3 regions of the Paenibacillus aurantius genome follow, and region 2 is predicted to be linked to each of the others. Evidence: riboswitches for the same ligand, from Rfam matches in the RefSeq annotation. Region 2 holds a riboswitch; each other region holds the start of a gene.
The links. A riboswitch is a leader RNA that binds a small molecule or an ion and turns the genes downstream of it on or off. The one in region 2 is predicted to bind cyclic di-GMP.
Positions count from the first base shown of each region.

Region 1: it holds a riboswitch for cyclic di-GMP, as region 2 does, so the genes downstream of both, MJA45_RS03425 (chemotaxis protein CheX) here and MJA45_RS02000 (anti-repressor SinI family protein) in region 2, are expected to answer to the same signal.
Region 3: it holds a riboswitch for cyclic di-GMP, as region 2 does, so the genes downstream of both, MJA45_RS22140 (anti-repressor SinI family protein) here and MJA45_RS02000 (anti-repressor SinI family protein) in region 2, are expected to answer to the same signal.

Region 1 is NZ_CP130318.1:677,789-680,048, forward strand. Features, by position in the region: gene MJA45_RS03420 (inositol monophosphatase family protein) at 1-769, shown strand, start outside; cyclic di-GMP riboswitch class I at 872-959, shown strand; gene MJA45_RS03425 (chemotaxis protein CheX) at 1,035-1,481, shown strand; gene cdaS (sporulation-specific diadenylate cyclase CdaS) at 1,609-2,244, opposite strand.
Region 2 is NZ_CP130318.1:393,719-395,978, reverse strand. Features, by position in the region: gene MJA45_RS02010 (GntR family transcriptional regulator) at 1-288, opposite strand, end outside; gene MJA45_RS02005 (hypothetical protein) at 320-1,027, opposite strand; gene MJA45_RS02000 (anti-repressor SinI family protein) at 1,207-1,392, opposite strand; cyclic di-GMP riboswitch class II at 1,426-1,510, opposite strand; gene MJA45_RS01995 (DUF420 domain-containing protein) at 1,810-2,260, opposite strand, start outside.
Region 3 is NZ_CP130318.1:4,894,582-4,896,841, reverse strand. Features, by position in the region: gene MJA45_RS22145 (response regulator transcription factor) at 1-684, shown strand, start outside; cyclic di-GMP riboswitch class II at 838-921, shown strand; gene MJA45_RS22140 (anti-repressor SinI family protein) at 943-1,167, shown strand; gene MJA45_RS22135 (thymidylate synthase) at 1,320-2,260, shown strand, end outside.

The sequences.
Region 1 (2,260 bases), 280 kb from region 2:
CAAAAGCAAGCTAGGCAGCCATACGACCTTATCGTTGAAATATTCTCCTCAGGACCTTGTCACCGAAGTGGACAAGGGGTCCGAAACGATGATCCGCAAGCTCATTCTTACCCATTTTCCGACGCATTCGATTCTTGGCGAAGAAGGGGTGGAGCCCGGACCGGAAGCTTCCGCAAAAGCCCTCACGGAAATGAGCGGCGCCGAATACCTCTGGATCGTCGATCCGATCGACGGAACCACCAATTTTGTCCACGGCTTTCCATTCTACACGGTCTCCATTGCCCTTGCCTATAAGGGCGAAGTGATTGTGGGGGTGGTGTACGACCCGTCCCGCGACGAATTGTTCGTGGCCGAGAAAGGCAAGGGAGCTTATTTGCGGGGCAAGCCCATGAAGGTCTCGGGAGAAGCCAAGCTGACCGACAGCCTTCTCGCCACCGGGTTCCCGGCCGACCGGGAGGGGGCGCTGCCTTTGAACATGGCGGGGCTCCAGCATCTCGCTCCGAAAGTCCGCAATGTCCGGATTGCCGGGTCGGCGGCGCTTCATCTGGCTTATGTGGCAGCCGGACGCCTGAGCGGATTTTGGGAGATCGGCCTGAACAGCTGGGATACGGCGGCCGGTGCGCTACTGGTCCAAGAATCGGGCGGTCAGGTGACGGATATGGAAGGGAATCCCTATTCGCTTTCCATAAGAGACATCGCAGCCTCCAACGGAACCATCCAGCAGGACCTGCTGCAAGAACTGAAAGCGGCAGCGACAATAGGAAGTTAGTCCTATATTTAACCGCTTTCCGATCTTGGTATTGATTCTTAATGCCTAGGACTTGTATAATGGGATCAATGGCAGCGGATTTCCCGTGCCATGGCTTACGAACATCGATAACGGCAAACCCGTCGAAAGGCGGCGACGCAAAGCTTCAGGCCTAAAGGGAGTTTATCCCCATGGCAGCTGGGCTGCCGAATTGGGAAGGACCTCCTGGGACTGCCCACTTTTCGGGTGGATGCCAAATCCCAACAAGTTAGAGAGGCGATTTCCTTTGAAAGCTGCTTACATTAATCCGTTTCTGTCCTCTTCGGTCCATGTGATCGAATCGTTGATTCAGATCCGCCCTTCCCTGGGGGAATTGAACATCAAGTATATCGACTTCTGGGATGATTATGTCTGGCTCCGGATCGGCATTGTCGGTGAGATGAAAGGCGATATCGTCTTCGGGTTTCCCGAGAAGGTGGCGCTGCGGATTGCTTCCGGCATGATGGGCGGGTACGTCCTGACGGAATTCGATGAAATGAGCCGGAGCGCTATTTCCGAGCTCGGCAACATGATCAGCGGCAACGCCAGCACCCAGCTGTCCAACCAAGGCATTTCCATTGATATCACCCCGCCCTCTTTCCTCGAGAAGAGCAGCGCGGACCAGAAGAAAGCCTTCAGCGTACCGCTTCGGCTGGAGAACATCGGAGAATTCGATATTTACGTGATTGCTTAGAAGAGGCCCGGCAAGGGGCGGTACTGAAACATAGAAGAAGAGACCGGGACGAGGAGTCCCCGGTCTCTTTTGTTGTTTGGGAGTCAAAAGCAGGGGAAGGGAGGACATCGGTGGTAAGAAAGAACAGCTAATGAACAGGCTCGTTCTCCGATAAGGGCATGAACGGATAGAGCCGGCCGCCCATAGCGAAAGAGGAGGATCCGGTCTCTTCGGATACGACGATGACCAGAGCATCGCATAGCTCCGTTAAGCCGATAGCCGCCCGGTGGCGGGTACCCAGCTTTTTAGGACCGGCTTCGTAGTTGGACAGGGGAAGAATGTTGGCCGCCGAGACAATTTCGCTGCCCCTGACCAGCACGGCCCCGTCGTGCAGCGGGTTGCCGACATAGAAAATGGATTCGAGAAGCGAGAAGGTAAACCGGGCACCGAGAGGAACCCCCTGATGGATCAAGGAATTGACGGAATCTTTGCGTTCGATAATGATCAGGGCGCCGTGCCGGCGTTCCATGAGATGGCGGATGCAGAAGGATAGCTCTTCGTATTTTTCCGTATAAGGAGCCAGGTAACAGTTGAGATAGAAGGAAGAGGCCTGGGATTGCAGCCGGATAAACCTTTCGCGGATATCGGCCAGCTCGCTCAGCATGCAGCAGTGTTCGTTATCCAGGGAAGCGGCATGTGTTTTCAGGTCCTGAAGAATTTCCTGAAGGCTCGAACGCAAAGCTTCCTTCAAGGGGGAAAAATCGCAAGGTGACGTTTCCGTCATGGGGCACCTCCGTCCG
Region 2 (2,260 bases):
GGCCTCCAGGGCCTGGCTGCGGAAGCGTTCCCGGTCTCCGCTGTCGACCCGCGCTACGAAGGTTCCCGTACCCTGACGGGTCCGAAGGAAACCCTCCTGCTCCAAATCCTGATACACCCGGCGGATCGTAATGACACTGCAAGCCAGATCAAGCGCAAATTCCCGGATGGACGGAAGCAGCAAACCTTCCTTCAGCTCTCCGCTTAGGATAAGGGCACGAAGCTGCTCCTTGATCTGGTGGTACATCGGTTCGGGGCTCTCCGGGGAAAGCTGTATCGGTATCCGCATGTCCTCCCCCCTTCCTGTGCTTAATTCCGGTCTACCTCAGGTCCCGTTTGCCCAGGCCGATGATACTGGAACGGTAGAAAGCGTAGGTCCCCACAGCGGCGGCGGCCAAGGCGGCAAGTACCACGCCGCCTCCGTAAGCATCGAGAAGCCTGTAAGACAAGGCCACCAAGGTCGGATCCCCTCCCTTTCCCAGAAGGACGGGGACGGTTATGATCACGACGGTAAGGACCGAAATAAGGATCAGATAGTTCTTCTCTTTCATCACAAGCTCGAAGTAAGCACAGCAGGCCCCGATGAGCAGGGGTGCCCAAAGCCAAAGGGCCACGAAAGCCAATCCATACCCTCCGGTTAACCCTCCCTCGGGAGCCCTCGAGAGGAACAGAAGGCTGATGTAAAACACAAGCAGGTTCCATAGCAGCGTCACCCCCAGCACGAGAAACCGGCTTCCCGTAATCTCCCGGTCGGTGACAGGCAAGCTCTTCATCCATTTCAGCTTGGCCGTGTAAGGACGTGTCTTCCAATACCCGGCATGGCTGATATTCATGGTCATTCCCTGAATCATGCTGAGGAGAAGAAAGAGAACATCCACGAGAACTCCGTTACTTGCGTCTTCGGAGACGTCCTGCAGCAGGTTCGTCATGAGAATGGTATAAAAGACGGTGACGGCTCCTGAGAAGAGGAATTCACAGGCCTTCCTCCTGATTTCCATCCGGGCCAGCCGGGCCGCGCTCTTCCACACGGTCATCTCTCCTTAGTGTGATTACTGTGTATATTTATATTAACAATATACACACATTTTTTTCCTTCCGCAAGGAGTTCTTCCTTTTCCTAACAAAAAGAAGCCAACCCTGCCCAGGGCTGACTCCGGCCGAATAAGGTCCCGTCCAACCCGGAACCTGTGATTATGTATGGAATGTTCTATCCGGCATGGGTTAACGGATCGAGACCGGTATCCGTGGTTCTCTCCCGTCCTTCTACCAAATAAGCCAGCGGTGTGCTTAGAAATCCCCGGACCTGCTCCTTGGATAGGCCGAGCTGCCGAGCGGCGGCGATCAGTTCTACCCACTCCATATCCAGTTCTTCGATCTCTGTTTGTGTGTTCATCGAACTTTTCCTCCAATGGTCAAATGTATGGATTTCACCACGGGCCGGTTGCACCACTACCTCCATATGCCCCAGGTGCCCAGCTTAAGAGCATATTTCATCGTGATCCCCTCTTTCTTCCCCTGCCAACGAAATTCATTATACCAAGCCTGCCAGCATCCGTATGTCGAACTGTGATGTCGATCTAAATCTTTTTTCCTACGCCTCACATAAAACGACAACAAGCTTCCATAACGCCGCTATACGGCTGAATGCCCCTTTTAAGCAAACCTCCTCTATTACCATTACCCAATAAATGCCTGCCCTTAACCCTTTTACGGAAAAAAGTTACAAGGAATGTCTGTCATTGGAAGATAAGGCCTTTGTCCTACTTGTCCTGAATCAAACAAAAAAACCGGCCGCAGGGGCCGGTTCTTCTTACTTGAATATCGCTTCCCACACCGGAGCGGTCGTGCCTCCCGGATAGAGAACGTAAAGCAGCAGGTATACCATTACCCCGGTAGGGGCGGTGATCAGCCACATAATGGCTGTCCATTTGCCGATTTTCCGGTGCTTCGCAAACCGCTCCTTGTAAGCATGCAGCAGGGTGACAATCCCGAAGACCGCGGAAACCGTCGCAAGGGTAATGTGAAACAGCAGGAAGACATAATAAGCGTCACGGATCCAGATCGGTCCGTCCTCGGCGAACTTCGTATTTCCCACGAAGATCGTTCTCGACATGTACACAAGAAAGAACGCGAGGGCAAAGATTGCGCCGGCCACCATGAATTTCTTGTGGGTTTCCCGGTTCCCTTTGGCGATGTGGTACCAGCCGAAGCCGACCAGCACCGCGCTTATGACAATGAAAGTTGTACTAATCGTGGGCAAA
Region 3 (2,260 bases), 1.8 Mb from region 2:
ATTGTGGAGGACGATGCCGGAATCCGGGAGCTGGTCTGTCTCTACTTGAAGGCCAAGGGGTATGAGCCGATTACGGCGGAGAACGGGCACCGCGCTTTAAGCTTGTTCCAGAGCGAGAAGCCCGCATTGGTGGTAATGGATGTCCTTCTGCCGGACATGAGCGGCCTGCAGCTGTGCCGGACCATAAGAGAGGAGTCGGATGTCCCGGTTCTGTTCATGAGCTGCCGAAGGGAATCCGAGGATATTGTGAACGGTCTCGGATCGGGCGGGGACGATTATATCACGAAGCCCTTTGATCCCGCCGTACTGGTGGCCCGGGTGGAAGCCCAACTTCGTCGCTATTCCATGCCGAGAAACGGGGAGGACAGCCCTCAGGTGTGGAAGGACGGCTACCTGGAAATTGATCCTCTAAGCTGTGAGGTTAGAATTCAGGGCAAGGAGGTTCCTCTGTTCGCCAAGGAGCGGCAGCTGCTCCTGTTTCTGTTCCGTCATCCGAACCGGATCTTTAGCACGGTGCAGCTGTACAACGAGATTTGGGGATGGGACAGCACAACCGATGAAAGAACCGTCATGGTGCACATTCATCACCTGCGAAAGAAGATTGAAGAGGAACCGGCACGGCCCAAGTACATCTTGACGGTTCGGGGCTTCGGTTACAAATTCGCCGAAGTGGCGGGAAGGTGATTTCCTTTCGCGGATAAGGCCCTAGTCGAATTTGGAAGTTTTTTATAAAAATTGTCTTTTGTTTAAACCAGTTTTAAACTTGTCCCTTTATAATGAAGAGGTACATAGCACAAGAAGATGAGTCGTCCGTCCTTTTTGCTTCGGATTGGCCACCTAATTTTCGGGAACGATGAAGCATGCTCCCTATCTGGGCACCTGGGGCATATGGAGTTAGTGGTGCAACCGCCCCGTGGCAACCTGCCATTGGAGGAGATAATCATGAATAACCAAGTATCGAAACAGGCCGCGCTGGATCCCGACTGGATGGATCTTATGGTGCTGGCCAAGCGTGCCGGCTTCACCCCAGACGAAGTAAGAACGTTTCTGCAATCGGCTAACGCACCGGCTGAAAAGAGGCTTCACCAGGATTTCCGGTTTCAGGGAACCTGGCAGGAAGACAACCGGGAAACCGAAGGAAACCCTTTTGCCGGGTTGAACCGGTAGACGAGAGTGTTTACCTATGAGAACTGCCCTTTGCGGCAGTTTTTTTTTGTGTCTTGGACCTGGACGGGCGGCGGGTTATAATTAAAGCAAGGTTACAGAAGCTCTCCTCCGCCGTTTTTCTGGCGGAAGGGAACAGGAAAGGTTGGAAGGAAATGAGCCGCAGCGAACACATGTATTTGGATCTGATGAAACATATCCGCGATCACGGAGTAAGGAAGGAGGACCGTACGGGAACGGGAACCCTTTCGGTTTTCGGCCACCAGATGAGGTTTGATCTGGCGGAAGGCTTTCCGCTGCTCACCACGAAGAAGATTCCCTTCAGCCTTATCAAGAGTGAGCTTCTCTGGTTTATTAAAGGAGACACCAATATCCGTTACCTGCTTCAGCATAAGAACAACATCTGGAACGAGTGGGCGTTCAAGAAGTGGGTGGAGCATCCTTCTTATACGGGACCGGATATGACCAACTTCGGGATCCGGTCGGAGAAGGATGAGGCGTTCCGCAAGGTGTATGAGGAGCAGATGGAGCTCTACAAGCGGCGGATGCTGGAGGACGACGTCTTTGCGGAACAGTTCGGCGAGCTGGGGGACGTGTACGGCAAGCAGTGGAGGCAGTGGAAGACCTCCCGCGGGGAAACGATTGACCAGCTGAAGGACGTCATCGGCATGATTCGGACCAATCCGGATTCCCGTCGGCTGATCGTCACCGCCTGGAACCCCGAGGATGTGCCTGCGATGGCCCTTCCGCCGTGCCACACCCTGTTCCAGTTCTACGTAGCGGAAGGCCGTCTGTCGTGCCAGCTGTACCAGCGGAGCGCGGATACTTTCCTTGGCGTCCCGTTTAATATCGCGAGTTACGCCCTGCTTACTCACCTGATCGCCGGGGAATGCGGCCTTCAGCCGGGGGAGTTCGTCCATACGCTCGGGGATGCGCATCTCTACGTGAACCATTTGGAGCAGGTGGACACCCAGCTCAGCCGGGAGCCGCGGGAGCTGCCTGTCCTGAAGCTGAACCCGGAGGTTCGTTCGGTTTTTGACTATGAGGTGCAGGACATCAAGCTGGAAGGCTACAATCCCCATCCGTCCATTTCGGC